Regions from separate parts of the Janthinobacterium sp. NKUCC06_STL genome, predicted to be linked through region 2. Evidence: predicted binding sites of a transcription regulator. Region 2 holds the regulator's gene; each other region holds the start of a gene.
The links. Region 2 encodes FNR, which switches genes on or off when oxygen is low (the NO sensors DNR and NnrR bind a similar motif). Its sites were predicted from a motif close to TTGATNNNNATCAA; they were not measured.

Region 1: a site for FNR is predicted at 5,732-5,745, ahead of KO539_RS27810 (universal stress protein). Genes of this name have one in related genera too.
Region 3: a site for FNR is predicted at 4,284-4,297, ahead of KO539_RS18270 (universal stress protein). Genes of this name have one in related genera too.
Region 4: a site for FNR is predicted at 3,254-3,267, ahead of KO539_RS01125 (OmpW family protein). Genes of this name have one in related genera too.

What each region holds. Positions count from the first base shown of each region.
Region 1 covers NZ_JAHKQY010000014.1:726-8,256, reverse strand. Annotated here, with positions in the region: gene KO539_RS27845 (aminodeoxychorismate/anthranilate synthase component II) at 1-74, opposite strand, end outside; gene trpE (anthranilate synthase component I) at 76-1,572, opposite strand; gene KO539_RS27835 (phosphoglycolate phosphatase) at 1,842-2,546, opposite strand; gene rpe (ribulose-phosphate 3-epimerase) at 2,546-3,220, opposite strand; gene apaG (Co2+/Mg2+ efflux protein ApaG) at 3,387-3,761, shown strand; gene KO539_RS27820 (hypothetical protein) at 3,785-3,931, opposite strand; gene KO539_RS27815 (murein transglycosylase A) at 4,008-5,207, shown strand; gene KO539_RS27810 (universal stress protein) at 5,240-5,677, opposite strand; gene KO539_RS27805 (MFS transporter) at 5,814-7,115, opposite strand; gene KO539_RS27800 (enoyl-CoA hydratase) at 7,192-7,531, shown strand, end outside.
Region 2 covers NZ_JAHKQY010000003.1:59,465-66,995, forward strand. Annotated here, with positions in the region: gene ccoP (cytochrome-c oxidase, cbb3-type subunit III) at 1-764, shown strand, start outside; gene ccoG (cytochrome c oxidase accessory protein CcoG) at 767-2,149, shown strand; gene KO539_RS12815 (FixH family protein) at 2,204-2,728, shown strand; gene fnr (fumarate/nitrate reduction transcriptional regulator Fnr) at 2,732-3,490, opposite strand; gene KO539_RS12825 (response regulator) at 3,730-6,810, shown strand; gene KO539_RS12830 (TOBE domain-containing protein) at 6,909-7,531, opposite strand, start outside.
Region 3 covers NZ_JAHKQY010000005.1:225,226-232,756, reverse strand. Annotated here, with positions in the region: gene KO539_RS18305 (DEAD/DEAH box helicase) at 1-27, shown strand, start outside; gene otnI (2-oxo-tetronate isomerase) at 159-959, shown strand; gene KO539_RS18295 (hypothetical protein) at 1,048-1,854, shown strand; gene KO539_RS18290 (hypothetical protein) at 1,839-2,309, shown strand; gene KO539_RS18285 (VOC family protein) at 2,390-2,809, shown strand; gene KO539_RS18280 (TraR/DksA family transcriptional regulator) at 2,920-3,300, shown strand; gene phbB (acetoacetyl-CoA reductase) at 3,466-4,212, opposite strand; gene KO539_RS18270 (universal stress protein) at 4,381-5,247, shown strand; gene KO539_RS18265 (hypothetical protein) at 5,269-5,625, opposite strand; gene KO539_RS18260 (glycine zipper domain-containing protein) at 5,800-6,366, opposite strand; gene KO539_RS18255 (amino acid ABC transporter ATP-binding protein) at 6,472-7,215, opposite strand; gene KO539_RS18250 (amino acid ABC transporter permease) at 7,212-7,531, opposite strand, start outside.
Region 4 covers NZ_JAHKQY010000001.1:242,910-250,440, reverse strand. Annotated here, with positions in the region: gene KO539_RS01145 (SpoIIE family protein phosphatase) at 54-1,271, opposite strand; gene KO539_RS01140 (NAD(P)H-dependent oxidoreductase) at 1,444-2,034, opposite strand; gene KO539_RS01135 (MerR family transcriptional regulator) at 2,094-2,459, opposite strand; gene fur (ferric iron uptake transcriptional regulator) at 2,534-2,974, opposite strand; gene KO539_RS01125 (OmpW family protein) at 3,333-3,950, shown strand; gene KO539_RS01120 (MetQ/NlpA family ABC transporter substrate-binding protein) at 4,040-4,867, opposite strand; gene KO539_RS01115 (methionine ABC transporter permease) at 4,900-5,574, opposite strand; gene KO539_RS01110 (methionine ABC transporter ATP-binding protein) at 5,567-6,376, opposite strand; gene KO539_RS30555 (TonB family protein) at 6,562-7,531, opposite strand, start outside.

The sequences.
Region 1 (7,531 bases), on a different contig from region 2:
TCTTCGCCCAGCTCGCCGAAATACTGCACGATGTTGTAGGTGAAGGAGTCGTAGTTGTCGATCATGAGCAGCATCTTAAAACCCTCCATCCAGGCCATCTTGCACTTGTTCGGCGGCGCGCAGCACGGCGCGCGCCTTGTTTTCAGTTTCCTGCCATTCCATTTCGGGGATGGAGTCGGCCACGATGCCGGCCGCGGCCTGCACGTACAGCATGCCGTCCTTGACCACGCCCGTACGGATGGCGATGGCCACATCCATTTCGCCGCCAAACGACAGGTAGCCGCAGGCGCCGCCGTAGATGCCGCGCTTGGTGATTTCCAGCTCGTCGATCACTTCCATGGCGCGCACTTTCGGCGCACCCGTCAGGGTGCCGGCGGGGAAGGTGGCGCGCAGCACGTCCAGGTTCGACAGGCCCTTCTTGAGGGTGCCTTCCACGTTCGAGACGATGTGCTGCACATGCGAGTATTTTTCGATGACCATGCGGTCGGTGACTTGCACGCTGCCCGTCTCGGCAATGCGGCCGATGTCGTTGCGCGCCAGGTCGATCAGCATCACGTGCTCGGCGATCTCTTTCGGGTCAGCCAGCAGCTCGGCGGACAGTTCGGCGTCGCGCTCTGGCGTGGCGCCGCGCGGACGGGTGCCAGCGATGGGGCGCAGGGTGACTTTCTTGCCGCCGTCCGCCGTCTTCTCGTTGCGCACCAGGATTTCCGGCGAGGCGCCGATGATTTGCATGTCGCCGAAATTATAGAAGTACATATACGGCGACGGGTTGAGCGAACGCAAGGCGCGGTACAGGGTCAGCGGCGAATCGACATACGGTTTGCGGATGCGCTGGCCGATTTGCACCTGCATCAGGTCGCCCGCCATCACGTATTCATGCGCCTTGGCGACGGCCTTCAGGTAGTCTTCCTTGGAAAAGTCGCGGATGGTTTCCGTGCGCACGGAAGCGCTGGTGACGGGCGCATCGACACCGCGGCGCAGCATCATGCGCAAGTCCTTCAGGCGCTGCTGCGCTTTCGAAAACGATTCGGGCTGCGTGGTGTCGGCGTAAACGATCAAATACAGCTTGCCGGACAGGTTGTCGATGACGGCCAGTTCTTCCGTCACCATCAGCTGGATGTCGGGCAGCTTCAAGTCATCTTTCGGCGCGCCGCCGGCCAGCTTTTTCTCGATGTGGCGCACGGTGTCGTAGCCGAAGTAGCCGGCCAGGCCGCCGCAGAAGCGCGGCATGCCGGGGCGCAGGGCCACCTTGAAGCGCGACTGGAACTGTTCGATGAAGTCGAGCGGATTGCCTTCGTGCTCTTCGATCACGACGCCGTTCTTGACGATTTCCGTGCGCTTGCCATAGCTGCGCAATACGGTCGTGGCGGGCAAGCCGATGAAGGAATAGCGGCCGAAGCGTTCGCCGCCGACGACGGATTCGAGCAGGAAGGTATTCTTGCCACCTTGTTGGGCCTGTGCCAGTTTCAGGTACAGGGTGAGCGGCGTTTCCAGGTCGGCGAACGCTTCCGCGATCAGGGGGATGCGGTTGTAGCCTTGCTGGGCCAGCGATTTGAATTCGAGTTCGGTCATGTTTCTCTCCATGCCGTCAGGGTATGAGTGTGCATAGTGCACAAACCCTGCGGTGGGTTATCAAAAAACTTGCCGGTACATGGAACTTGCGCAAAATGCGCAAAGGACGCGTGTGCAGCCGGCAGCAATCGTAACGGCTCGGCCCTTAGGCCTGCCAGGATTGCCAGCGTCGCCAAAGCCAGGCCTCAATCGAGCCGGTTTGGGTGACATTGTGTTTTTTGATGAGAAACGTGTTCACGATATGGTGTTGGGTTTGGTCAGTATGCCGGTTAGTTTTGCATGCTAATAAAACGGGCTGCTTCGAGCAGTGTCTTTACTATACCATCGGAATCGGTATCGTGTATAGAGTGTCCGTGATTGTAGCCATACGGTACCGTCAAGACGGGGCAAGCCGCAGCCCTGGCCGCTTGCGCGTCATTCGAAGAGTCGCCGATGGCCACCACTTTGGATGGCGCCAGGTCGAAGTCCGCGCACACTTGCAGCAGCGGCATCGGGTGCGGTTTTTTCTTCGGCAGCGAATCGCCGCCGTAGACGATCTCGAAATACTGGTCGAGGTTTTTCAGTTTCAGCAGGGGCAGGGCAAAGGCGATGGGCTTGTTGGTGACGCAGGCCAGGCGCAGGCCCGCCGCCTGCATCGCCGCCAGTCCCGCTTCCACGTCCGGGTACAGGGTGCTGAACTGGCCGTTGATGGCCAGGTAGTGGCGCTGGTAGCCGTCCATCGCCTGCTCGAAATGCTGTTCCACGCCGGCCGCATCGAAGTCGAGCGCCAGCACGGTGCGGATCAGGTTTTCCGAGCCTTTGCCGACCATCAGCTTGATGGCGTCGGCGCTGATGGGCGCCAGGTCCAGTTCGGCGCGCATGCCATTGATGGCGACATGAAAATCGGGCACGGTGTCGAGCATCGTGCCATCGAGGTCGATGATGGCGGCGCGCACGCCAGCCAGTACGTGGTCTTTCACCGTGCCCGCTTGCATCAGGCGCCCTTGACGGCTGCCAGCTCGGCGCGCATGGCGTCGATGACAGCTTTGTAGTCGGGCTTGCCGAAGATGGCCGAGCCGGCGACGAAGGTGTCGGCGCCAGCGGCGGCGGCGGCGGCGATGTTGTCGATCTTGATGCCGCCATCGACTTCGAGCATGATGTCACGGCCCGATTCGTCAATCATGCGGCGCGCTTCGGCGATTTTTTTCAAGGCTTGCGGAATGAAGGACTGGCCGCCGAAGCCGGGATTGACGGACATGATCAGGATGATGTCGATCTTGTCCATCACGTGTTCCAGGTAGTGCAGCGGCGTGCCGGGGTTGAATACCAGGCCCGATTTGCAGCCATTGTCGCGGATCAGTTGCAAGGAGCGGTCGACGTGATCCGACGCTTCCGGGTGAAAGGTGATGATGTTCGCGCCAGCCTTGGCGAAATCCGGGATAATGCGATCGACAGGCTTGACCATCAGGTGCACGTCGATGGGCACTTGCACGTGCGGGCGGATCGCTTCGCATACCAGCGGGCCGATGGTCAGGTTCGGCACGTAGTGATTGTCCATCACGTCGAAGTGGATGATGTCGGCGCCGGCGGTAACGACGTTGCGCACTTCCTCGCCCAGGCGGGCAAAGTCGGCGGACAGGATGCTGGGAGCGATACGGAATGTTGTCATGGTGAAGTAGCCAAAGGATAGAAAATGCGAAGATGCGCTATTTTACGCCTGACGCCGTTACCATGCCTCATTGAAGCATGGGGAAACACAGAATACGCATCGCGCGATGGCCTATGCGTCGCGCGCGACACACAATATGACTGGCAATGTCTGAATAGGAATGACGATGGCGACTTATGAATTTACGGTAACGGTCAAGACGCAATACCTGCCCGAGCAATCGGCACCGGACCAGGGGCGGCACGTGTTCAGCTACACGATCCGCGTCGTCAACACGGGCACGGCGGGCGCGCAACTGATTTCGCGCCACTGGGTCATCACGGATGCGAACAACAAGGTGGAAGAGGTGCGCGGCCTGGGCGCCGTCGGCCACCAGCCGCTGCTGCAGCCGGGCGAGCAGTTCGAATACACGAGCGGCACCATGCTGGGCACACCGCAAGGCTCGATGCACGGCGAATACTTTTGCGTGGCCGAAGATGGTCATCAGTTTGAAGCTTTGATTCCCGAATTCGTGCTGTCGGTGCCGCGCACCCTGCATTAAGGAAACGCCGGGGGCTTGCCCCCTTACTTCAGTTTTTCAGTGGCGTCCTGTTCTTCACTGAGCTGCTTGCGCGCCGGCGGTGCGGGCTTTTTGCCCGAATACATGGTCCACCAGACTATAAATGCCAGCAAGAAGAACGCCACCAGCGCCTCTATCATCAAGATCCACATACGCACTCCTATGTTATTTACCCGCAGCTTAGTATTTACCCGCCGTCTGTTGACACGCGGTAGTCTACCCGTTTCAATCGGCGCCGTCGCGCTTGCTCTCTCCGCCTGTACCACGCCGCCCGCGCCGCCCGCTGCCAGCGGCAAGGCGCCGCCCATCGCGCCGACCGTCGTCAAGCCGGTTCCGGCCAAGCCGGCCGACGCCAAGGATGCCACGGATGTGGCGGCGCCCACCTTCGTGCCGGCCAAGTTTGCCGCCTTGCCTGGCTGGGCCCGCGACGACATGCGCGCCGCCTGGCCCGCGTTCATGGCATCGTGCGGCGTGCTGGTCAAGCGTCCGGACTGGAAGGAATCGTGCACGATCGCGCGCCAGGTGAATGCGGACAGCGACAAGGCCATTCGCCTGTTTTTCGAGACTTTCTTTGTGCCCAATCAAGTGGTGGCCGCCGATGGCGCCAATACTGGCTTGGTGACCGGTTACTACGAACCCTTGCTGCACGGCGCGCGCAAGCGCGGCGGCCCATACCAGACACCGCTGTACAAGGTGCCCGATGACCTGGTCTCGGTGGATTTGTCCGGCGTGTATCCGGAACTGAAAAACATGCGCTTGCGGGGCAAGCTGGTCGGCAAGAAGGTGGTGCCGTACGCCACCCGCGCCGACATCGAGCGCGCCACGTCCGTCACGGGCAAGGAATTGCTGTGGGTGGATGACGAAGTCGAGGCCTTCTTCCTGCAAGTACAGGGATCGGGGCGCGTGCAGCTGACCGATACGCAGGAAACCGTGCGCGTGGCCTATGCGGATCAAAACGGCCACCCGTATAAATCGATCGGCCGCTACCTGGTCGACAAGGGCGAGCTGACCCTGAGCCAGGCGTCCGCGCAGGGCATCAAGGCGTGGATCGCCGGCCACCCCACGCGCAAGGATGAATTGTTCAACGCCAATCCCAGCTATGTGTTCTTCAAGGAAGAGCGCCTGCCCGATCCGAAAGTGGGGCCAAAGGGCGCGCTGGGCGTGCCGCTGACGCCGCAGCGCTCGGTGGCCATCGATTCGCGCTTCCTGCCGCTGGGTGCGCCCGTGTTCCTGTCCACCACGCAAGCCAATAGCGAGATTCCCATGCAGCGCCTGGTGATGGCGCAGGATACGGGCGGCGCCATTCGCGGGCCGATCCGGGTCGATTATTTCTTTGGTTTTGGCGCGGAAGCGGCCGAGAATGCGGGCCGCATGAAGCAGAGCGGCGCCGTGTGGGTGTTGTTGCCGAAACAGGCGCCGGCGCGCTAGGGAAAGCGGCGCCGGGCAGTTCGTGGTGTCGCTTAGCGCAAGACCATGACTGGCAGATGGGTATGCGCCAGCACTTTTTGCGTTTCGCTGCCCACGAACAGCTTGTTCAAGCCCTTGCGGCCATGCGAAGCCATCAGGATGATGTCGCAATGGTAGGTTTGCGCCGCATTGACGATTTCATCATGCGGGCTCGGCGACACGGCCACCACGCCTTCGAAAGGCACGCCGGCGGCGCTTGCCGCTACGCCGATCTTGTCGATGGCGCGTTGCGACGCTTCCTGCATCTGCTGTTCATACAGGCTGGCGTCGAGCACGATGCCGCCGTCGGCCATCGGCGAGAACGGGAACGGTTGCACCACGCTGATGGCGACCAGCTTGGCTTTGTTCAATTGGGCGAAGGCGAGGGCGGTCTCGGCGGCTTTGTCGGACAACGGCGAACCGTCGGTAGGAAATAAGATGGTGTTATACATAGCGTGCTCCTCAAGTGATATAAGACAGCTTATGGATTTACATCAATTAAAACCTTGATGTAAATCAAACCTCACAGGCTTTGGCGTGAATAGTGTCCCAAAGCAATCTTTTGCCAGTGTATGCCCGTTCACCGCTTCAGGTGCGCACGCTACGCAGCGGCGTGCCCCACACCATCGCGACCGTCAACACAATGCTGCCTGCCGCGATGCAAGCCAGACCATTGCGCACGCCAAAGTGTTCCGCTACCCAGCCGGCGGCCAGCGCGCCCAGCGGCGCCGTCGCCACCGTCAGGAAGCGCATGGTCGACGTCATGCGGCCCAGCATGGGGTCGGGCGTGACCTTCTGGCGCAAGCCCAGGTAGGGAATAAAGAACAGCATCACGCCGCAATCGAAAAAGAACATCAATATGGCGTAGGCCACGGCGCTGGCGGCCGCGCTGCCAAACAGCGCGGCGGGTATCGTGGGTGTCAGGGCAAAGCAGAGCGAGGTTGATGCCAGGCCGATCAGGATGGTGCGGCCGGCGCCGTAGCGGCGCGTCAGTGGCTTGACGATGAAGGCGCTGAGCAAGACGCCGGCGCCACCGAGCATCTGCGTCATGCCCAGCACGCCAGGGCTCATGCCCAGGTCGCGCGTGGCGAACAGCACCGTCAAAGCCATGCTGGCGTAAAACAAAAAGTGCCAGATGCCGGCGCCCCAGGCCAGCGCGCGCAGCAGCGGTTCGCGCCAGACGAACAGCAAGCCATCGGCGATGTCGCGCAAGGCGTGCTTGCTTGACGGTGCTGGCCGCGGATCGCGTACGCTCATGGCGCGCAAATTAAAGACGGAAACCAGATAGCCGCAAGCCGTGCACAGGATGGCGACAGGCGCGGACAGCACTTGCACCAGCACGCCGGCCAGGCCGGGGCCGATCAGGCGCGAAGCCGATTCGGTGGCGGCAAATTTCGATTGCGCATCGATCAAGCCGTCGCGGCCCACCAGGAAAGTCAGAAACACCTGTTCGGCGCCGCCACCGACGACGAAGCCCGTGCCGATGATGAACCCCACTATATATAACCATGGCATCGACAGCACGCCGCACCAATAGGCAACGGCCACGCTGGCCAAGGCCAGGCCGGACATGCTTTCGCTGAACAGCATGATCGGGTGCTTGCTGCGCCGGTCCAGCAGTACGCCGACGGGCAAGCCGAACAGGGCGAACGGCAGTGCCTGCAAGGCGACCAGCACGCCCATCTGTTCCGGCGTCGCATGCAATAACAGTACCGCGCACAGGGGCAGGGCCAGCGAGGTGATCTGGGCGCCGAAGCAATTGAGGCCGTTGCTGAACCACAAGCGACGGAAATTGACGCTGGCGGCGCTGCCGTCGCCGCGCAGGTAACGGGCGCAGTACTGGAAGAGGGGAGAGAAAATACGCTGCTCGATAAAGATGATCGGACTCACAATAATAGCAGCGCACCTGCCGCGCCGCTGCCGTTAGCCGCTACAATCGTTGCACCGTTCATCGAGAGGAGACACTATGCAATACGAAGACCTGATCATCGACATCCAGGACAAAGTGGCGATCATCCGCCTGAACCGCCCCAAGGCGCTCAATGCCTTGAACGACAACATGATGAATGAGCTGGGCGACGCCTTGCTGAAGTTCGATGCGGACGAGAATATCGGCTGCATCGTGCTCACGGGCAGCGAAAAAGCATTTGCCGCCGGCGCCGATATCGCGGCCATGGCCGATTACACCTATCCGGACACCTTTACCCAAGGCTACATCAGCCGCAACTGGGAGCATATCTTGCGCGTGCGCAAACCCGTGGTGGGCGCGGTGGCTGGCTATGCGCTCGGTGGCGGCTGCGAACTGG
Region 2 (7,531 bases):
ACTTGAAGGAACTCAACACGCCGATGCCGCGCTGGTGGATGTGGTTGTTCTACATCACCATCGTCTTCGCCCTGGCCTACCTGTTCCTGTATCCGGGCCTGGGCACCTATGCCGGCAGCCTGGGCTGGAAATCGACGGGCCAGTACGAGGAAGAGCTGAAGAAGGCGGAAGCCGACTACGGTCCCCTGTTCAACAAGTACCTGAGCCAGGACTTGAAGACGGTGGCCGCCGATCCGCAGGCGCAAGCCATCGGCCAGCGTCTGTTCCTGACCTACTGCGCGCAATGCCACGGTTCGGATGCGCGCGGCAACAAGGGCTTCCCCAACCTGACGGACAAGGACTGGCTGTATGGCGGCGAACCCGACATCATCAAGACCACCATCCTGCACGGCCGCAATGGGCAGATGCCACCGATGGGCGCCGCCCTGGGCTCCGAAAAGGATGTCGAGAACGTGGCCCATTATGTGCTGAGCCTGTCCGGTTCGACCTCGGATCCCGTCAAGTCGGTGCTGGGCAAGGCCAAGTTTGGCGCCTGCATGGCCTGTCATGGTGCCGATGCCAAGGGTAACCAGATGCTCGGCGCGCCGAACCTGACGGACAAGACCTGGCTGTACGGCGGCAGCGCCGACACCATCATGGAAACCGTACGCAAGGGACGCAGCAACACCATGCCGGCCTTCAGCGATTTCCTCGGCGAATCCAAGGTACACGTGCTGTCGGCGTATGTCTGGAGCCTGTCGAATCCGCAGGCACCCGCCAAGTAAAAATGGAACCTCAAGTCATCAAGATGTATGCGGCCCGCGAGCAAATCTACCCTCGCGAGGCCAAAGGACGCTACGCTACCTGGCGATGGGTATGCGTATGGCTTACCCAGCTGGCGTTCTACGGCTTGCCGTGGTTGACCTGGAATGGCAGGCAAGCCCTGCTGTTCGATTTGACCACGCGCAAGTTCTACATTTTCGGCGTCGTGCTGTGGCCCCAGGATTTCATCTATCTGGCGGCCCTGCTGATCATCTGTGCGTATTTGTTGTTCCTCGTCACGGCCATTGCCGGGCGGGTGTGGTGCGGGTTCTCTTGCCCACAAACGGTATACACGGAAATTTTCCTGTGGGTCGAACGCCGCATCGAGGGTACGCGCAGCGCGCGCATGGCCCTCGACAAGCAGGGCCCCTCCGTGCGCAAGGCGTTCAAGAAGACGGCCAAGCACCTGGCATGGGGCGCCATCGCCCTGTGGACGGGCTTTACCTTTGTCGGCTACTTCACGCCGATCAAGGAACTGGCGCAGTCGGTGACCACCTTGAATTTCGGTCCCTGGGAATGGTTCTGGGTCTTGTTCTACAGCCTGGCAACCTACGGCAACGCGGGCTGGCTGCGCGAGCAGGTGTGCAAATACATGTGCCCCTACGCGCGCTTCCAGAGCGCCATGTTCGACCAGGACACCCTGATCATCACCTACGATGCCAAGCGCGGCGAACCACGCGGCGCCATGAGCAAGAAGGCCGGCAACAACGACAAGCTGGGCGACTGCATCGACTGCACCCTGTGTGTGCAGGTGTGTCCGACCGGTATCGATATCCGCAACGGCCTGCAGTATGAATGCATCGGCTGCGCCGCCTGCGTCGATGCCTGCAACAGCGTGATGGACAAGGTCGAGCGGCCGCGTGGCCTGATACGCTACAGCACCGACCATGCGATGGAAAACAACTTCAATTCGAAGCAGATACGCCAGCGCGCCATGCGCCCACGCGTCCTGATCTACACTTCCATCCTGGCCCTGATCATCATCGCCGTATGTACGTCGCTGGCCCTGCGCACGCCCCTGAAAATGGACGTGATCCGCGACCGCGGTTCGATGGGACGCGAAGTGGAAGACGGCATGATCGAAAACGTCTACCGCCTGCAGATCATGAACACCTCGGAGCAAAGCCAGCATTTCAAGATCAGCGCTTCCGGCTTGCCGGGCCTGACCTTGCTGACGCGCGAAGAAGTGACCTTGCAGCCGACGGAAACGCTGGGCTGGCCGATCCGCCTGCGCGTGCCGCACGGCGTCGGCGAGAAGGGTTCGAACAAGATTGCGATCGAATTGCAATCGCTGGACAATCCCTCGCTGCACGTGCGCGAAAGCGCGGTATTCATCGTGCCGCGTTAAAGCAGGAAGGCCGGTTCCCGCATGGGGACTGGCCGTTTACACAGGAGAAATACCATGTCCGACAGTCTGAAACTGCAAGCCCCCGTTGCACCGTGGTACAAGCATCGCTGGCCATGGCTGCTGATGATCGGCCCCGGCCTGTCCGTGGTCGTCGGCAGCTTCATGGGCTATATCGCGTTTACGCAGCCCGATGCGCTGGTGGTGGGCGATTATTACAAGCAGGGCAAGGCGATCAACCAGGATTTGAAGCGCGACACGATCGCCAGCGACCTGGCGATGGCTACCAGCTTGTCCTACGACGTGGCGTCAGCGCGCCTCAGTGGTTCCGTGCACAGCTTCGGCAAGGCATACCAGGGCCCGCTGCAGCTGCACCTGGCGCATGCGACCCTGCCGGAAAAGGACATCAAGCTGCTGGTGCGGCCCGATGCGGCCGGCAATTTCTCGGTGGCGCTGCCGATGCTCGAGCGCAGCCGCTGGCAAGTGCTGGTGGAAAACGACAAACGCGAGTGGCGCCTGTCCGGCATCTGGACCTGGCCGCTGCAACGCAGCATCGCGCTGCACGCCGATGAAGAGCTGTAGGCCTTATTTGCAGACGTCGGTACCGGCCGTGATGGCCTTCAGTTTTGCCGGCTGCAAGATTTCAATTTCTCGGTTCGAGACGCGCAGCCAGCCTTCCTTCTTGAATTTCGACAATAAACGACTGACGCTTTCGATGGTCAGGCCCAGGTAGTTGCCGATTTCCTCGCGCGACATGCGCAGCTGGAATTTGCTGCTCGAATAGCCGCGCGCTTCATAGCGCGACGCCAGGTTGACGATGAAGGCGGCAAAACGCTGCGTCGCCTGCATATTGCCCAGCAACAGCATGACGCTTTGCTCGCGCGTGATTTCCTGGCTCATCATGCGGTGGAAATGGCGCAGCAGGGTCGGCATATTGCCCAGCAATTGTTCCAGGCTGGAAAACGGGATTTCACACACTTCGCTGTCTTCCAGCGCCACCGCATTGCAGTGGTGGCGGTCGGCGCTGATGGCGTCCATGCCCAGCAGTTCGCCGGCCATCTGAAAACCCGTCACCTGCTCTTCGCCACCGGGATTGATCTGGTACGTCTTGAAGTGCCCCAGGCGGATCGCGTACAGGTTCTGGAACGAGTCGCCGATGCGGAACAGCGAGGCGCCGCGCACGATCTTGCGGCGGCGGCCGATGATCTGGTCCAGCCTGTCCATGTCGCCCATATCGAGGCCCATCGGCAGGCACAATTGATGCATGCTGCAGGTCGAGCATCGCGCACGCAACGCTTCCACGTTCACTGTAGGCAAGGTTGGAGTGAGTAGCGCTTCAGTCATGTCGGTACCTTTTAGAAAATGCAACAACAAGTTTACTGCATACAGGGTTGCCGTGTGCCAATTTCACCGCAATTTCGCTGAATAAACGACGTCCAGCCTTTAATTATATGGCAACATCGTCAAAAGCCCATGCGGGGAGGGCAATTTGCGCGGCGCCGCTTGCCAAGCTGGGGTATTGATAGGAAAATTCCTGACAGCATTACTTGCCGCCTGTGCCGTCCGGTACTGAAAAGGAAATCATGAAGCCTCTCGGCATCAAAGCAAAAGTCGCGCTGGCCACCAGCCTGACCTCGATCGCCATGATCGCGCTGGTCACCATGATCCAGGTGCAGCACATGCGCGACGACTTCACCCGAGTACTGCTGAGCCAGCAGTCATCCCTGATCAGCCGCACCGCTGCCGAGCTCGACGACAAGCTGGGCATGCTGCTGCAAATCGTCACCCTGACGGCCCGGCAGCAGCCGCCGGAACTGATCGCCCGGCCCGCCCAATTGCGCGAATACTATTCGCGCCGCTCGATGCTGGTGCTGTTCGACGACGTGCTGGTGCTCGACGCGCAAGGCGCCGTCGTGGCCGACATGCCGGAAGTGCCGGGGCGCGCCGGCATCAATGTTGCCGAGCGCGAGTATTTCCAGACCGTGCTGCGCACGCACCAGCCCATGATCACCGAACCGATGCTGGGCAAGTCGAGCGGCATGCCCATCGTGCAGATGGTGGCGCCCGTGCTCACCGCCGATGGCCAGGTGGCCGGCGTGGTGATCGGCGTGCTGCGCCTGTACAAGGACAATCTGCTGGGGCGTTTGCGCTCGGAAAAGGTCGGCAAGAGCGGCTATTACTTCATCCTCACGCGCGGCGCCGTGCCGCGCTACGTGCTGCACCCCGATACGAGCCGCTTGCTGCAGCCGCGCCAGCCGAACGCCAACCTGACGACGACCCAGCTGCTGAAGGAAGATGGCGAAGGCAGCATGGTCAGCACCAACAGCCGCGGCATCACGGCAGTCAACAGTTTCAAGCGCCTGAAATCGGTGAACTGGCTGCTGGCCAGCTCGCTGCCCGTCGACGATGCCTTCGAACCATTCGATGGCGTGCTGTACCGGCTGGTGCTGTGGAGCATCCTCGCCTCGCTGCTGGCCGCCTTTGTTCTGGGCTGGGTCACCGTGCGCCTGCTGTCGCCGCTGGTGCGCCTGCGCGACACCCTGCTGGCCCTGCGCACCAGCGGCAGCCGTTTTACCCCCGTGCCGGTGCAGCAGCGCGACGAGATCGGCGAACTGACGGAAGCGTTCAACGGCCTGATGAGCGAACGCGACCGCCTGCAGCAGGAACTCGAAGCGCGCGCGGCGGAGCTGGAGCAGGAACGCGACCGGGCCGAGGCGGCCAACCGCGCGAAGAGCGATTTCGTGGCCAACATGAGCCATGAAATCCGCACGCCCCTCAATGCCGTGCTGGGCATGGTGTATTTGCTGGGCAATACCAGGCTCGACACGGAACAGCGCAAGTATCTGACCATGGTGCGCGTGGCGGGCCAGTCGCTGCTGGGCATCCTCAACGACGTGCTCGACTATTCGAAGATCGAGGCGCGCCGCATGGAATTGTCGCCCGTCGAATTCGACCTCGACGAAGTCATGAATACCCTGGCCACGACGATGACGATGAATGCGGGCGAAAAAGAGCTGGAACTGGCCATCGCCGTCGAACCCGACGTGCCGCGGCGCCTCGTGGGCGACGCCCAGCGCCTGCAGCAAATCCTCGTCAACCTGGCCGGCAACGCCATCAAATTTACCGAGAGCGGCGAAGTGGTAGTGGCCGTCAGCCTGGCCGAGAGCAAGAGCGAGAGCGGCCGCGCCTGGCTGCGCTTCGAAGTGCGCGACACGGGCATCGGCATGACGGAACTGCAGCAACAGCAGCTGTTTGCCGCGTTTTCGCAGGGTGACCAGAGCATCACGCGGCGCTTCGGCGGCACGGGCCTGGGCCTGGCCATCAGCAAGCAGCTGATCCACATGATGGGCGGCGACATCGCCGTCGCCAGCAGCGAAGGCAAGGGCAGCCGCTTCTGGTTCAGCGTGCCCTTCGAGATGCTGGCGCAACCGGCGGAAACGCGGCGCACGCCGGCTCTGGGACAGCTGCGCCTGCTGGTGGCCGACGACAACCGCACCACGCGCGAACTGATCGTCAAGCTGATCGAGGCGTGGGGCTGGCTGGCCGACGAAGTGGACTCCGGCTTTGCCGCCATCGAACTGTACCGCGAACGGCTGGCGCAGCAGCAACCGTACGACGTGGTGCTGGCCGACTGGCACATGCCCGTCATGGACGGTCTGGCCACGGCCAAGGCCATCCGCCAGGCGGCCAGCGGCCAGCGCCAGCCCATCGTGGTGATGGTCAACGCCTTCGCCCGCAACCACCTGGAGGAAATCTCCAGCGCGGCCGAGGCCGACGTCGTGCTGATGAAGCCGATCACGGGATCGAGCCTGTTCGATGCCCTGCACCAGGCGCTGATCGCCAAGGACGACGGCGGCGAACAGCGCATCTTGCACCAGCCGCTGGGCACGGAACTGGCCGGCGTGCATTTCCTGCTGGTGGAAGACAATCATTTGAACCAGGCCGTGGCGCGCGGCATCCTCGAACACATGGGCGCCACCCTGGACGTGGTGGGCGACGGCTTGCAAGCCGTGGAACGGCTGCGCACGGAAGCGCTGCGCTACGACATCGTGCTGATGGACATGCAGATGCCCGTCATGGACGGTTTCAGCGCCACCCACATCATCCGCACGGAACTGCGCTTGGGCCTGCCCGTGATCGCCATGACGGCCGGCGTGCTGGCGTCCGAGCGCGAGCGCTGCATGACGGCCGGCATCAGCGATTTCATCGCCAAGCCCGTCGTGGTGGAAGAGATGATGGAAGTCATCCTGCGCCACCTGCCCAAGCGCCCGCCAGTGCAGACGGCCGAGCCGGTGACAGTTGCCGATGAGGAAGTGTTTTCCATGGCGCCGCTGATGCGCGTGATGGGACGCGACGCGAAGGGGCGCGGCGTGCTGCGGCGCATGGTGGAAGACGCGCTGAACAAGGGCATGACGCCCGTGCGCGACGCCGAAACGGCGTTGCAGGCTGGCCGCCACAGCGACGTGGCGCGCATCCTGCACAGCGTGCGCGGCTCCGTCGGCACCCTGGGCACGAAACGCCTGATCCGCGCCGCGTTCGCCACCGAGGAAGCCATCGATGCTGGCCGCCTGGACGAAGTCCCAAGCCTGCTGGCGCACACGGCGCAGGAGCTGGAACTGGCGCTGGCGGCTGCGGCGGATTGGTTGTCGAGGCTAAAAGATTAAAAAGGTAGGTCGGATTAGCGGCGGCACGCCGCGTAATCCGACAACATTGTTGGCGGATCATGTCGGATTACGCGCAAGCGCTAATCCGACCTACGCACTTATGCGGGTACGCCCAGAATCACGCTCGACGCCTTGAACATCGCCGTCACGCTGCTGCCAAGCGCGATACCCAGGTCGGTACTGCTCTGATTCGTGATGATGGCGGCAATCGTGCCGCCGCGCGGCAAGTCCAGCACCACTTCCGTGTTGACGGCCCCCGTCTGCACGCGCGTGACCGTGCCGGCCAGCTGGTTGCGCGCGGAAAAGCGCGCGCCTTCGCTGTCGGCCACGAGGATGATGGACGAAGCCTTGATCAGCGCGAACGCTTCCGCGCCCGGCACCAGGCCCAGGCTGGCGCTGCTGCCCTGCGTGACGATGGCCACGATGTGCTGGCCGCCGGGCAATTCCAGGGTGACTTCGTCGTTGACGGCGCCCTGTTTCAGTTCGGCCACCTTGCCCAGGAATTGATTGCGTGCCGTCGTTTTCATGGCCATTCTCCGTATGAGTAAAAGGTCGTCGGCGATGCCTTCGGCCTGGCTGCCCAACTGGCGCAGGTAGCGGGCATGCTCGCGCTCGATGATGCGGAAATTGTCGACCAGCTGGCGCCCCCGTGGCGTCAGCCGCGTGCCGCCGCCGCCCTTGCCGCCCGTCAGGCGCTCGACCAGCGGTTCGCCAGCCAGGT
Region 3 (7,531 bases), on a different contig from region 2:
CACAGGTCTGGTGGCCGCGGCCGCTAATACCCACGGGTAAGCGTATCGCAGCAATAAAAACCGTTCCAGGACTTGCTTCTGGAACGGTTTTTTTATGCACGCCACCGATTGCCGATTTGGGCTAGGATAGTGTCCATCCTATTGACCTGCGTGCCGCCATGCCGAACTTCGCTGCCAACCTCAGCATGATGTTTACCGAACTGCCCTTCCTCGACCGCTTTGCCGCCGCCAGGGAAGCGGGTTTCGATGCCGTCGAATTCCTGTTTCCCTATGCCGTCGAGGCGCGGCAGATCGCCATGCGGCTGGAACGCCACCATCTGCAACTGGCCGTCTTTAACTTCCCGCCCGGCGACTGGGAGCACGGCGAGCGGGGCATTTCCTGCGATCCGCGCCGCGGCGAGGAATTTCGCAACAACGTGCAACTGGCGCTCAATTACGCGCTGGCGCTCGGGGCGAAACAGCTGCACTGCATGTCCGGCATCGTGCCGCCCGGCATGAGCCTGGAGCGGGCGCGGCAAAGCCTGATCGGCAACCTGCAATTTGCGGCCGACGCCTGCCGTCCGCATGGCATCAACGTACTGATCGAGCCGATCAACCGCTACGACATGCCCGGTTACTTTCTGAACCATAGCCAGCAGGCGGCCGACATCATCGCCGACTGCCAGCGCAACAATATCTTCCTGCAATACGACATTTATCACATGCAGCGCATGGAGGGTGAACTGAGCAATACCATCCGCGCCCTGCTGCCCCTGATCCGCCACATCCAGATCGCCGATACGCCGGGCCGCCATGAACCGGGCACGGGCGAGATCAACTACCGCCATCTGTTCAAGCTGCTCGACCAGGTCGGCTACGCAGGCTGGGTCGGCTGCGAATACCGTCCCGCCAGCGACACTGTTGCCGGACTGGGCTGGCGCGAGCAATTGACAGGCACAGCGGGCACAATCGGCGCCTGATCGCAGCGCGCTTGCGCCGGCACAAGGCGGGCGGCGCAGGCCGGCACGACAATACCTTTCCATACAGTATTTCCTGTCGAGAGGTGACGTGTCTGCCCTGCCCGCCCGCCATTGCCGCGTCCTTGGCCTCAACCTTTGCCTGGCGATTCTGCTGTGCGGCTGCGCCACCGCGCGCCCCGAGCTGGCGCAGGTGCGCGCGCTGGCCGCCGGCACCGATGCCCTGACCGCCTTCGGAGAACTGTCGCAGCGCCACGTCGACAGCTACCAGCGCGCCCGCCCCTATCTGTCGCCGGCCGAAGACGCGCGCGAACGCCTGCTCGATGCGCAGCGCCGCGCCGCGCAGGCGGATGTCGCGCGCCTGGCGCAAGCCGTGCGCCTGTACCTGCAGGCGCTGGGCCGGCTGGCCGATGCCGATGCATATGACGTGCAGCCGGAACTGGCTGGCGCCGGCGCCGCCATCCGCGCCTGGCCCGGCAGCGGCATCGACGACCGCCATGTGAGCGCCTACACCTTGCTGCTGCAGCAATTGTCGCGCCTGGGCGGCGCGGCCAGCCAGCGGGCGCAGCTGGCGCAAGTGCTGCACGATGGCGATGCGCCGCTGCAAGCCCTGCTGGCCGCGCTCGACAGCTTGCTGGCGCTGTACGACAAAAGCGGCGATAACGAGCGCGACATGGTGCTCGGCTTGCTCGACGTGGAAATCGCGTATGCGGACACGCCGCCGCAGCGCCTGCTGGCCGTGCTGGCGAAAAACATGCAGCAAAGCAAAACCGAGGAATACCGCCTGCTTGGCTTGCGCCATACCCTGGCGCGCCGGCAACTGGCGGCACTGGGGCGCGAACACGCGCAGCTCGCTGCCGCCCTCACCACCACGGAGGCAAGATGGACGGATCGGTAGGCACCAGCAGCAGCGAACGGCGCGAAGCGGCTCTCAGCAGCGCCATGCGCGTCGAGCAACTGGCCGACAGCCTGTCGCAGGCGGCCGTCACCCTGCACGGCGCCGTCATGCGCGCCATCCGCAGGCGCGCCAGCCAGGGAGAAAATGGCATCAGCCACAGCCAGGCGCAAGCCGTCTTCGCCCTGGAAGTGGCCTTGCGCCAGCAAGCCAACCAGCTGTATGCCGATGCGGCCGGGCACACGGTGGCCGGCCTGGACACGGCGCAGCGCCAGCTCAGCGGCCTGCTCGACACGGTGCGCCTGCGCATCGCCCGCAACGACGACGTGCGGCACTGGATCAGCCTGGCGACGAGCTTGTTGCACTTGGGCAGCGCCGTGCTTGCCGGCAACCCCGAACGCATCCTGGGTACCTTGGGCAAGGTGCGTGAGCGGTTGCAAGAGATGGCGCCGGACTGATTGAAATCGGCCGGCGAGCGCCTATACTGGGACGTCCCCGCCTGGCAATCGTGCCTGCGGGACGACCAGAGGAGACCAACATGCGTATCGAACCGTATTTGCAATTCGATGGAAACTGCGCGCAAGCGCTGGAATACTACCGCCAGCACCTGCACGGCACCGACCTGTGCCTGATGCCGTATCGCGGCACGCCGATGCAGGAGCAAGTCAAGGAAGACTGGTATGACAAGATCATGCACGGCTCGGTGCAGCTGGGACCGACCATGCTGATGGGCTCGGACGGCGGCTGCAGCGAAGATGGCGCCAAGGGCATGCACGGCAGCTCGATCTGCCTGACCGTCGATACGCCGGAAGAGGCGGAACGGGTCTTCGACGCGCTGGCGCGTGACGGCAACATCCAGATGCCCCTGGAGGAAACGTTCTGGGCCAAGCGCTTCGGCATGCTGAAAGACCAGTTCGGCGTCGCCTGGATGGTCAACTGCCTCAAAGAACCAGCATAGAATGGCCCCTGCCCGCCTGCGCCGCGTCAAACGCGGCGCGGGTGGTAGCGCAAGCAGAGCAGCCAATCTTGGACTACCATGATGGAAGTAACCTCTACCGGGTGACAACCATGAATGGATTGCCGCAAGACCAGCTGCAACGCCTGCAGGGCGTGCTGGAGCAACGCAAGCTGGCGTTGCTGGAACAGATCGAGAACGAAGCGGCAGAAGCGGATGCGCGCGCCTCGCTGCTCAATGAAGTCGAAGCCTCGCCGGCCGACAACGCCAGCGTGCGCACCTTGAACGCCCTCGTCAGCGAAGCGGCCGAGCACAACCTGGCCCAGCTGGCCATCATCAAGCACGCGCTGGCCAGGTTTGCCGATGGCAGCTACGGCCTGTGCGACAACTGCGGCGAAGCCATCGGCCTGTCGCGCCTGAACGCGCGTCCCGAAGCACGGCTGTGCATCGATTGCCAGACGCGGCTGGAAAAAGTCCGGCGCCCGGTGCCGTGAGGAGAGCATAACGACGGCGCAACAACAAAGGGCAAGGCATCGCTGCCCTGCCCCGTGTTTTCCAGCGTGACTGCCATTGCCTGCCGTCCTGCGCCAGCGTCTGTGCGCCGGCTGGGTGGACGGGTCTCCTCTACTGCCATTGCCTTGTGCAAGCTACACGCTTGCTTAACTCATGTGCTGTCCGCCATTGATGGCGATATTCGCGCCCGTGACGAACGCCGCCTCGTCGGACGCCAAGTAAGCAACCAAGGCCGCTACCTCGTCCGGCTCGCCCAGGCGCCCCAGGGGAATCTGCGGCAGGATTTTCGTTTCCAGGATATCGGCCGGCACGGCCGTCACCATCTGCGTGCGCAGGTAGCCGGGCGAGACCGTGTTGACGGTGATGCCGTGGCGCGCCACTTCCAGCGCCAGCGCCTTGCTGAAGCCATGCACGCCCGCCTTCGCGGCCGCATAGTTGCACTGGCCAAACGCGCCCTTCTGGCCATTGACGGACGAGATATTGATGATGCGGCCCCAGCGCTTGGCCAGCATGGGTTCGAGCACCTGCTTGCTCATGTTGAACAGGCTGTCGAGATTGGTGCGCATGACCTCGGCCCAATGCGGCAATTCCATCTTGCGCATGCTCTGGTCGCGCGTGATGCCGGCGTTGTTGACCAGCACGTCAACCCTGCCGAACTGCGCCAGCACGCTGGCGACGGCCTCGCTGCAGGCGGCGAAATCCGTCACGTCGAGGGCCAGCGGATGAAAAGCATAACCTTGCCCTTGCTGTTCGCCAAGCCAGCTTTCCACCCGCGCATTGCCCGGCGTATGCGCCGCCACGACGGCAAAGCCCGCCGCATGCAGGCGGCGGCACAAGGCCGTGCCCAGGCCGCCCATGCCACCCGTGACCAGCGCTACCTTTTGTTCTTTCATGACTGTCTCTCTCCGCTTGTTATGGTTGTTCTGCGTGGCATCAAGTGTAGGAGCAGTTTTTATTGGCAGCTTTGCGCCAAATCAAGTGCTCAGCCTGATGCAGTCGTGCGCGGCCGGCACCCCGGACTGTGCCAGAATGGCCGCTACCGCACAGCGAGAGGACAGGCCATGACATATAAAACCGTATTGCTCCACATCGACGACAGCGCCGGGCGCGCCGCCCGCATCGACGCGGCCGCCAGCATCGCCCAGGCTTGCGGCGGCCACCTGACGGGCGTGGCGCTGACGGGCGTGTCGCGGCTGCTGTACCAGAACCAGCCCGACCTCGATGCCGATCCGAACCTCAGCTTGCATTTGAATTTCCTACGGGAACGGGCGACGCGCGCCCTCGACGGTTTTGAAGCGCAGGTGCGGGCGGCCGGCGTCGCTTCGTTCGAGCAGCGCGTGCTTGACGACGAGGCGGCGGGCGGCATCAGCCTGCTGGCCCGCTATGCGGACCTGGTCGTCATCAGCCAATACAATGCCAAGGATAAATCGCCGTCCGTGATGCGCGACTTTCCCGCCTATGTGCTGCTGCATTCGGGCCGTCCCGTGCTGATCGTGCCGTATGCGCCGCCGCTGCCCCTGCTGGCGCCGCCGGCAGCGGCGCGCAATGTGCTCATTTCCTGGAATGCCAGCAAGGAAGCGAGCCGCGCCGTGAGCGCCGCCCTGCCCCTGCTGCAGCGCGCCGGACAAGTCCACGTGGCCATCTTCGATGCCCAGGTGCATGCCGCCGAGCACGGCGAACAACCAGGCGCCGAACTGACGCACTACCTGGCGCGCCACGGCGTGGAAGCGCGGCTGCATTTGCTCGATGGCGGTGGCGTGCGGCGCGGCGACATCGGCGAAGCGCTGCTGTCGCAGGCGGCCGACCTGTCGGTCGATTTGCTGGTGATGGGAGCGTATGGCCATTCGCGCCTGCGCGAAACCATCCTCGGCGGCGTCACGCGCACGATTTTGCAAAGCATGACGATCCCCGTGCTGATGGCGCACTAGACCATTGGGCTGATGGCAGGGTTAGCCGCCCTGCCAGGGCTGGCTGCGGATCTTCGCCACCTGGCGCTGCGCCAGCCACTGCCACAGCTGCAGCGCGTCGTCCTGCGGCAGGGCCGACATGTGACGCGGCGTGGCCAGGGCGATTTCACAATCGCGGTCCGACCACTCCTCGAAAGTGACTTCGCCTCCGCTAGCGACCTCGACCTGATACATCAGGCCATCGTCGTAGCCAAAGCGCAACAGGACGGCGGCCGGGCTGCCGTCCTGCGTGACGCCGCCGCGGTAGACCTCGGCCAGCGCATCGGCCAGCTGTGCCGGCGAGGGCGCGCAGATGTCGCGCCCATCGGCCCGTGTCAGAATGAACCATGCCTGTGTCATGACGCGCCCTCCTATCCATACTCGTTAGCATGCGAGGCAAGTACTACAGGCAGTCACCTTGGTCCAGTGTCACTACGGGCGCGCGGAAACTATCCCTGTCGGCATTATTTACCAATAATTACTAATACTAACAAGGATCATACCTAAATTTCATGCAGCTCGGAATTTATGAATTCACGCCACCAGCACGGGAATGCTGAGCGGGTCGAAATCATGCCAGTCGCCATTGGCGATCGTGCCTTCCGCTTCCTCGATATGCTCGGCGCCGAGCCGGTGCAACGCTTCGAGCGCCCGTTGGCGCTCGTCGGGGCCGCCCAGCGCGACGGCGATCAGCATGCCCGGATGGCGTGGCTGGCGGCGGTTTTCGGCGTTCCCCTCGCCATTTTCTTCCGGCTCGCCCGCGTCCTTCATCTTGTTGAAACTGTAGAGCGAGCCCACGTGCGCGCCCACGAGCGCCCCCACCACCGGGCCAAGCGGCCCCGTCGCCAGGGTGGTGGCCGCACCGATGCCCGCCCCGACGGCGGCCCCGACAGCCACGCCCTCGACCACGCCTTCCGGCGTCTCTTTCGCTCCCGGCGACATGTCGCGGTCGCCACCGAGCGCATGCAAGTCGTGCTGGCCCGGCTGGTTGACAAAGAAGGCGCTGATGCGGCTGTCGGGAAAGCCCGCCTGGTTCAGGGCCGCGCGCGCGGCGTCGATCTGTTCCTGCAACTGAAAATGACCTGCGATGATGCGTGACATGATACGGCCCTCCTCGTCGGCTGCTGGCGCACCGTGCGCCGCTTGCCTGGCTAGCGTGCGCCTGCCGCCGGCGAAATACCGTTCGCTTGCGCACACAGCCGCCAATCATGCGGCCGCGCTGAACGGGCTGCGGATATCGGACAGGAATTGTTGCGCGCGCGCATGTTGCGGCCGCGTAAAGAAATCCTCGGGCGTGGCCCGTTCCAGCACTTGCCCGTGGTCCATGAACCAGACGCGGTCCGCCACTTCGCGCGCAAAGCCCATTTCATGCGTCACGCACACCATCGTCATGCCGCCCTGCGCCAGGTCGCGCATCACTTGCAGCACCTCGCCCACCATTTCCGGGTCCAGCGCGCTGGTCGGCTCGTCGAACAGCATCAGCGGCGGCTGCATGGCCAGCGCGCGGGCAATGGCCACGCGCTGCTGCTGCCCGCCCGACAGGGCCGCCGGCATGGCGCGCGCCTTGTGCGCCAGGCCCACCCGGTCCAGCAACGCCAGCGCCCGCTCTTCCGCCTCGCGCCGGGTCAGGCCGCGCAAGCGCTGCGGCGCCAGCGCGCAATTGTCCAGCACGGAAAGATGCGGAAACAGGTTGAATTGCTGGAACACAAAACCGATGTGCGAGCGGAAGGCATTCACGTCCAGCCCCGGCGCGTGGATGTCCTGGCCGGCCACCGTGATGCGGCCCGAAGCGATCGCCTCCAGGCGGTTGATGGTGCGGATCAGGGTCGACTTGCCGGAACCGGACGGCCCGCACACGACCAGCACCTCGCCCTTGGCCACGTGTTCATTGATGCCGCGCAAGGCGTGATAGTCGCCATAGTATTTGTTGACGTTGTCAAAGCTGATCATGCTGCCGCTTTCAAGAGACGCGCCTGGCGCCGCTCAAGCCAGAAGGCGGCGCGCGACAGACTGAAACATAAAACAAAGTACGTCATGCCCAGCAAAAAATACACTTGCACGGGTTTCGTCAGCACCAGGCCGTTCACTTGCGAGGCGATGAACGACACTTCGGCCAGGCCGATGATGGTGCCCAGCGAGGTTTCCTTGATGGTCGAGACGAACTGGTTGACCAGGGACGGCAGCATGTGGCGCAGCGCCTGCGGCAGCACGACCTGGCGCATGCTGTCCAGGTAGTTCAAGCCCAGGGAACGGGCCGCCTCCACCT
Region 4 (7,531 bases), on a different contig from region 2:
GGCTAGCCGGTGACCCGGTTTCTTGTTGATAAGGTGACTCGATGGCGCCAAAACTACAGGCGGAAACAGAAAAAGGTCAGGTCGTCGCGGCGCGGCTGTTTTCCCTGCCATGCCGCGCTGTCCTCCAGCAGCGCCGCCGCCACGTCGCCGGCGGGGGCGTCGCGCCGCGCCAGCAGTTGCTCGCGCATGCGGCGCTTGCCGTAGGCGATGTCGCGCGCGCCGCCGATCTGGTCGAGCAAGCCGTCGGTGGTGAGGAACAGCAGGCTGCCGGCGGGAATGGCCAGCGTCTCGTTGTGCCAGCAGTAGCCGGCCGGCGTGTCGACATAGCCCACGCCCATGCGCGCGCCATCGATGGCGCGCACGGCCTCTTCGCCCGGCGCGACCACGTGCAGCGCCAGTTTCGCGCCCGCGAAACGCAGGCTGGCGCTGGCCGTGTCGTAGCACAGGAAGGCGCAATCCATGCCGTCGTTCGAGCCGGCGTGGCCGCTGGCCTCGCTGCTGCTGGCGCCGTCCTGGCCCAGCAGGGTCTTGATGGCGCGGCTGACGGCGCCGATCAGGGCGGCCGGATCGTGCGGCCCCAGTTCGCGCAAGGCCTGGCTCAGGGCCGACGAAGCGATCAGTGTCATGAAGGCGCCCGGCACGCCGTGGCCGGTGCAGTCGGCGATGGCGGCGAACCAGCCGCCCGCATGGCGTTCGAAGAAGTAGAAGTCGCCGCCGACGACGTCGCGCGGCTGCCATTCCAGATGCGCGTCGGGCAGGGTGGCGCGCAGTTCCGCATCGGAGGTGCGCAGCAGGGCGCGCTGGATCACGCTGGCGTAATCGATGCTGTGCATGATTTGCCGGTTCTTTTCCGCCTGCATGGTGGCGACCACGTTCATCAGCTGCAAGCCGAAGCCCACGCCGGCCAGCGCGCCATCGGCGGTGATGATGAAGCCATCGGCCAGCGCCTTCTCGCCCGCTTCCACGGCGCGGAAGGTGAGGTCTTCGATGCTCATGGCGCCGTCGACGATCAGCGGCTCCTTGTCCATGAAGGCGATGCAGCTCTTCTTGCCGTACACCTCGTGATAAAAGGGCTTGGACATTTGCGACATGAAGATGTTGCGGCTGATCAAGCCGATGGGCTTCTGCTGCTCCGTGACTGGCAGGCTCATCATGTCGCGCCGTTCCGTGAACAGTTCCAGCACGGCGAAATTGCTGGCGTCGGCCTGCACGGATTCCGTGGGGATGCACAGGTCAGCCGCCACGGACGTGCGATAACGGGGAAGATGCAATCGAGAAGCGTTGAACTCCACAGCGGCTACCTTTACATGACGATCGGACCCTTGTTGTCGCAACAGCAAGGCGACTGACAAACAGGCAATATCATCATGGTAGCCTTGGAATGTGACGGCTTGATTACCAGCTTGTCAAAACCGTATGCATGATGGCTACATGGCAAGCAACTTACAGGCGCCGGGCCAGCGCCTGTGCCTGTTCCAGCCAGCGCGCTCGCTGCGCTGCGGTGGAATCGATCATGGGACCAAAGCTGGCCACCTTGACGGGCTTGACGCCGCAAAATTCCAGGGTCGTCTTGCGCAGCTGGTGAATGCCGGGCATGTGGTAGACCCAGCGGAAATACCAGGGCGGCGTATCCATCGCCACCAGCAGCTGGGCCGTGCGGCCTTTCAGCAGCTGCGCCGGGAAAGCCTTGCCGGGGCGATACTTGAAGGCAAAGCCGGGCAGGAAGATGCGGTCGACGAAGCCTTTCAGCAGGGCCGGCGCGCCGCCCCACCAGATCGGGTAGGCGAAGACCAGGTGTTCGGCCCAGCTGATGGCTTCCTGCGCGGCCAGCAAGTCTGCTTCCAGCGGCTGCACCTGGCGGTAGCCTTCATGCAGGTTCTGGTCGAAGTCCAGCTGGCCCAGGCGCAGCTCACGCACCGTGTGGCCTGCGCTACGGGCCGTGGCGGCGTAGGCATCGGCCAGGGCGGCGCAAAAGCTGTCGCTGGACGGGTGGCCGAGGAGTATCAAAATGCGCTTGGGTGTCGTCGTGGTCATGATGCAGGCTGTCCGTTAAAGAAGAGCTTGCATGCTAAAGCCTGCCCCTAGTGACAGAGTCAAGCGGCCTTTTGCAGACGCTGCTGCGCCAGGCAGTCGTGGATTTCCGTGTCGATGTCGGCCAGCTGCGCGTCGAGCTGGCGCAGGCGGGCGAACTCCTGCTGTATCTGTGCGCGCTTGTCAGCGATGTGCTGCGACAGGGCGGCCCAGTCGGTATCGTCGCCGGCCAGGATGGGCAGCAGTTCGGCCAGGCGGAAGCCCAGGGCCTGCGCCTGGCGTATCAATTTGACTTGCGCCAGGTCTTGCTGCGTGTAGACGCGATAGGCGCCCGAGCGGCGCACGTCCCCCAGCAAGCCCAGCGCTTCATAGTGGCGCAAGGCCTTGGGCGAGGTGCCCGCCAGGCGGGCGATTTCTCCGATGTACATGCTTCTTCCTTGTTGAACTGCGGCGCACGCAGTGTAGCGCAGGTGGCTTGCCAGGCGCTACCTTGCGCGCTGCCTCAGGAGGGCTTGCGCGGCGGCACTTTTTTGGCAGTGCACTCGGCGCAGGTGCCGTACAGCGACAGCGCGTGCTCGTGCAGCACGAAGCCCCGCTCGGCGGCGATCTCGTTCTGGCGCAGTTCGATGCCTTCGTCGACGAATTCATCGACCTTGCCGCAACCCGTGCAGACCAGATGGTCGTGGTGCTGGCCTTCGTTCAGCTCGAAGACGGCGTGGCCCGATTCGAAGTGGCGGCGAAACAGAATGCCCGCTTCGGCAAACTGCATCAGCACGCGGTAGATGGTGGCCAGGCCCACGTCGATTTTTTCGGCCAGCAAGAGTTTGTAGACATCGTCCGCACTCAGGTGCTTGATCGTGCCTTCTTGAAACAGCTGCAGAATCCGCAAGCGGGGGATGGTCACTTTCAAGCCCGATTCACGCAGTTCCCTCAATATATCCATGTCTCCCATTCCTTTTTATAGTCGCCTAGCGAGGTCATTCATTATATCGCAAATGATAATCATTACTATTCTCATTTATAGCGTGCGAAGTGGAAATATTATGCTGCGCAGGGCGGTGGCAATCCAGTGACATCGGCGCAAGTGGCGATTGCGTGGCGGGCAACTTGCGTCAGCATGGCGTGCCGACATGGGAGCCGTGCACGCGGTCACGCTGCATTGCCGCATTTTCTTGATCTGGGCAAAGGAAAAAATGCCTCTAATGATGCCATCTAGCACTATTTGATGTGGATCAAAGTTTTTGTTGCACTGCACTCTTAGACTTCGCAGCGTTACTTAACGACAAAAAGAGGGAACTAGAATGAAAAAGTCCGCAACTGCAGCAGCAATCGTCCTGGCCGCCATCGGCGCATTCGCCGGCAACGCAATGGCACAGGAAAGCCCATGGCTGGTCCGTGCGCGCGCCGTGCATATCGATCCGGCCAACAAATCCACGCCGGTCTTTGGCGCTGGCGCATCGGACACGATACATGTCAGCAGCAAGACGATTCCCGAAATTGATATTTCGTATTTCTTCACCCCGAACATCGCTGCCGAGCTGATCCTGACGTATCCGCAAAAGCATGACGTCACCCTGTCTGGCACGAAGATCGGCAGCTTCAAGCATTTGCCACCGACCCTGTCGCTGCAATACCACTTCATGCCTGAAAAACAGTTCAGCCCTTACGTGGGTGCCGGCGTGAACTACACGAATATCTCGGACGTGAAATTGCTGAACGGCGCCGGCCGCCTGGAACATGACAGCTGGGGCTTGTCGCTGCAAGCTGGCGTCGACTACAAGCTGGACAAAAACTGGTCGCTGAACTTCGACATCAAGAAAGTGCAGATCCGCAGCGACGTACTGGCTGCTGGCGCCAAGATCAGCGAAGTCAAGATCGATCCTGTCCTGATCGGTGTCGGTGTCGGCTACCGTTTCTAAGCATTGATCGACTGCGCCCCCGCGGCGCGGACAATAAAAAAGACGGCCAGGTGTGAACCTGGCCGTCTTTTTGCATTCCATGCGCCGTCTTATTTTTTCAGCGTCTTTTCCAGCGCCAGCTGGTAGTCCGTCTTTTCGTAGCCGGCCAAATACTTGTTCGTCGCGTCGAGGAAGGCGCGCGAGCGGTAGGCCGCTTCCAGGTCCTTGACCCATGGCTTGGCCTTGTCGGCCGTGCGGATGGCGACCAGGTTGATGTAGCTGTCCGAGATCTTTTCCACGCTAAGGGCCGACGTCAGCTTCATGCCGGCGGCCAGGGCGAAGTTACCGTTGACGAAAGCGTAGTCGGCGTCCGCCAGCGAACGTGGCAGTTGCGCCGCTTCCAGCGGCACCAGTTTCAGCTTCTTCGGGTTTTCCAGCACGTCGCGTTCGGACGCGCGCAGCGGGTCGACGTTCGGTTTCAGCTTGATCCAGCCCATCTTGGCCAGCATCACCAGCGCGCGCGCCTGGTTGGTCGGATCGTTCGGCATGGTGATGGTGGCGCCGTTCTTGACGTCCGCCAGCGTTTTCTGCTTGCCGCCGTACAGGCCGATCGGCATGGTCGGCACGGTGATCAGGGAGCTCAGTGGCAGCTTGTTATCGGTGGCGAACTTGGTCAGATACACGATGTGCTGGAACACGTTGGCGTCCAGCGAACCTTCGGCCAGCGCGTAGTTCGGCTGCACGTAGTCGTTGAATTCGACGATCTTGACCTTGTAGCCCTGTTTTTCCAGGATGGGCTTGATGCCCAGCTTCAGCTGGTCCGAATACGGGCCGGAGCTGGTGCCGATGACGAGTTCTTTCGGGTCCTTGGCGTGGGCGGCGGTGGCGAAGGTCAGGCTGGCGGCGGCCAGGAGCAGGTTGCGGCGAATATGGTTCATGCTTTTCCTTGTACTGAAATACTGAAGATGAATTAACGTTTGTCGAGGCGCTTGGCGATGCGCGTGCCGGCGAACTGGATGGTTTGCACCAGCACGATCAGGATGGCCACGGTGGCGACCATGATGTCCGTCTCGAAGCGGTAGTAGCCGTAGCGGATGGCCAGGTCGCCGATGCCGCCGCCGCCCACCACGCCGGCCACGGCCGAATACGACAGGAAGCTGATCGACAGCACGGTCAGCGCCAGCACGAGGCCGGAGCGCGCTTCCACCAGCAGCACGCGGAAGATGATTTGCATCTCGGACGCGCCCATGGCGTGCGCCGCCTCGATCACGCCGCGCGGCACTTCGCGCAGATTCTGTTCCACCAGGCGCGCCAGGTAGGGAATGGCGGCGAACGACAGCGGCACGGCGGCGGCCAGCGGACCGATCGAGGTGCCCGCGATGATGCGCGTAAACGGCGTCAGGGCGACCAGCAGGATGATGAAGGGGAAGCTGCGCACGGTATTCACCAGCCAGCCGAGGATCGTCGACAGCGGGCGGTTTTCCAGCGACTGGCCTTCCGAGACGAGGAACAGCAGGATGCCCAGCGGGCCGCCGATCAGGATGGCGGCGGTAAGACCAATGCCCAGCATGGTCATGGTCTGGCCCAGCGCCACCCAGATTTCCGGCAGCAGCTTGATGACGTTATTGATCGATTCTTCAAACATGTGTTGCATCCTTCCATGCGGTGGCTTCAAACGCCTCGGTGCCGTAATACGCCAGCTCGCGTCCCAGCGCCGTCTTGCGCGGGGTGGCCGTGTCGCTCAACTCGAATTGTTCGGCGATGGCGCCGTTTTCCACGACGGCGACCCTGTTGCAGATGGCGCCCAGCACCGACAGTTCATGGCTGACGATGACGATGGTCACGCCCAGGCGCACATTGATGTCGCGCAGGGTGTCGAGCAGGGCGCGCGTCGTTTCCGCGTCCAGCGCGGACGTCGGCTCGTCGCACAGCAGCACGTCGGGGTGGCTGGCCAGGGCGCGGGCGATTGCCACGCGCTGCTTCTGCCCGCCGGACAATTGCGCCGGGTAGCTGTGCAGCTTGTCGGACAGGCCCACCAGCGCCAGGCATTCCTCGACCCTGGCGGCGATGTCCTCGCCCTTGGTGGTGCCATGGATTTTCAGGGGGAAGGCGACGTTGTCGAAGACGCTGGCGTTTTGCAGCAGATTGAACTGCTGGAAAATCATGCCGATGTTCTGGCGCGCGTCGCGCAATTCGCTCTTGCCCAGGCGCGTCAGTTCGCGCCCGGCCACGGTAATGGTGCCGCTGTCAGGGCGCTCGAGCAGGTTAATCAGGCGCAGCAAGGTCGATTTGCCGGCGCCGCTCTTGCCGATCAGGCCGAAAATATCACCGGGATAGACTTCCAGCGTGACCGATTTGACCGCGTGGAATTGTTCGCCTTTGGGCAGCGCGAAGGTCTTGTTTGCGCCATCGATGCGAATCACCGGCGTACGGTGTGGTGTGGTCATGCAGTGTTTCCTTTTTTATTGGACCGTGACAGGCGCGCTTGCAGGGGCCAAATCGCCCGGCCTGTTACGTCGGTTGCGTAGTATACCTCCGATCGTGTTATTACTCCTACGACAGAATCTTGCTTTGAATATGCAAATAATGTCTATATGGGTGTTTGGCGAGAGTAAACGCGGTTTTTATGCGATCAGCCGATGGAAAATTCGACGGGAATCGATAATTCCAGCGGGTCCGGCCGTTCCTTGGGAATGCGCGGCAGCGGCGCCGCCCGTTGCAAAGTGTCGAGCGCGGCCTGATCCAGCGCTGCGGAACCGGAACTGCGCTCGATGGCGGCCGCCAGCACCTGGCCATCGCGGTCGATGCGGCAGCGCAGATACACCACGCCCTGTTCCTGCTTCGCGCGCGACGCCGTCGGATAGCGGCGGAAGCGCTCCATGCGCGCCAAAACCTTGCCTTCCCAGCTAGATACGCCGCTGCGCAGCTCCTGCGGCGCGGGCGGCAGCGCAGGCGAGGGTGGTGCCGTCGCGATGGATGGTGCCGCCGCCGGTGCCGGTATCACGGGCGCATGGCGCACCTCGGCAACGGCCGCGATGCTCTCGGCTTGCGGCGCCATGGGCGCGGCATCGGGCTGCGGCAGCACGAATTGTCTGATTGCCGGCGCTGCCTTTTTGGCAACGCTGCGCGATGGTGCGGCGGCCGCGCTGACCCGTTCAGCAAGATTCTGCTCCAAAGGTCGCGGCGGGGCAGCGGCCGGCAAGTACAGCATGGCCGGCTGCGCGGAGTCGGGCGCGATGGCCAGCAGGGGCGCCGCTGGCGCGCGGTGGTATAGCGCCCATCCCAGCAGGGCGCCATGCATGGCGAAGACGGTGGCGATGGTCAGCGGCTTGTGCCAGTCCGCCGGCGGCGTCTTTTCTGGCGCAGGCGCCGGGCCTTCCGGGCGGCGCAGCAGGTAGATGATGACGGCGATTTCCATCGTTGCCACGAGGACGATGACCCACCAGGGCGGATGGCCGAGGCACATGGCGACAAAGCCGATGGCCATGCCCAGGCAAGCGAGGACCTTGCCGCGGCGTGACACGGCGCGGTGTTCGCGCCATTGGCGCAGCGGCGCGCCGAAGCGCGGGTGGTGCAGCAGCCAGTGCTCCAGGCGCGGCGAG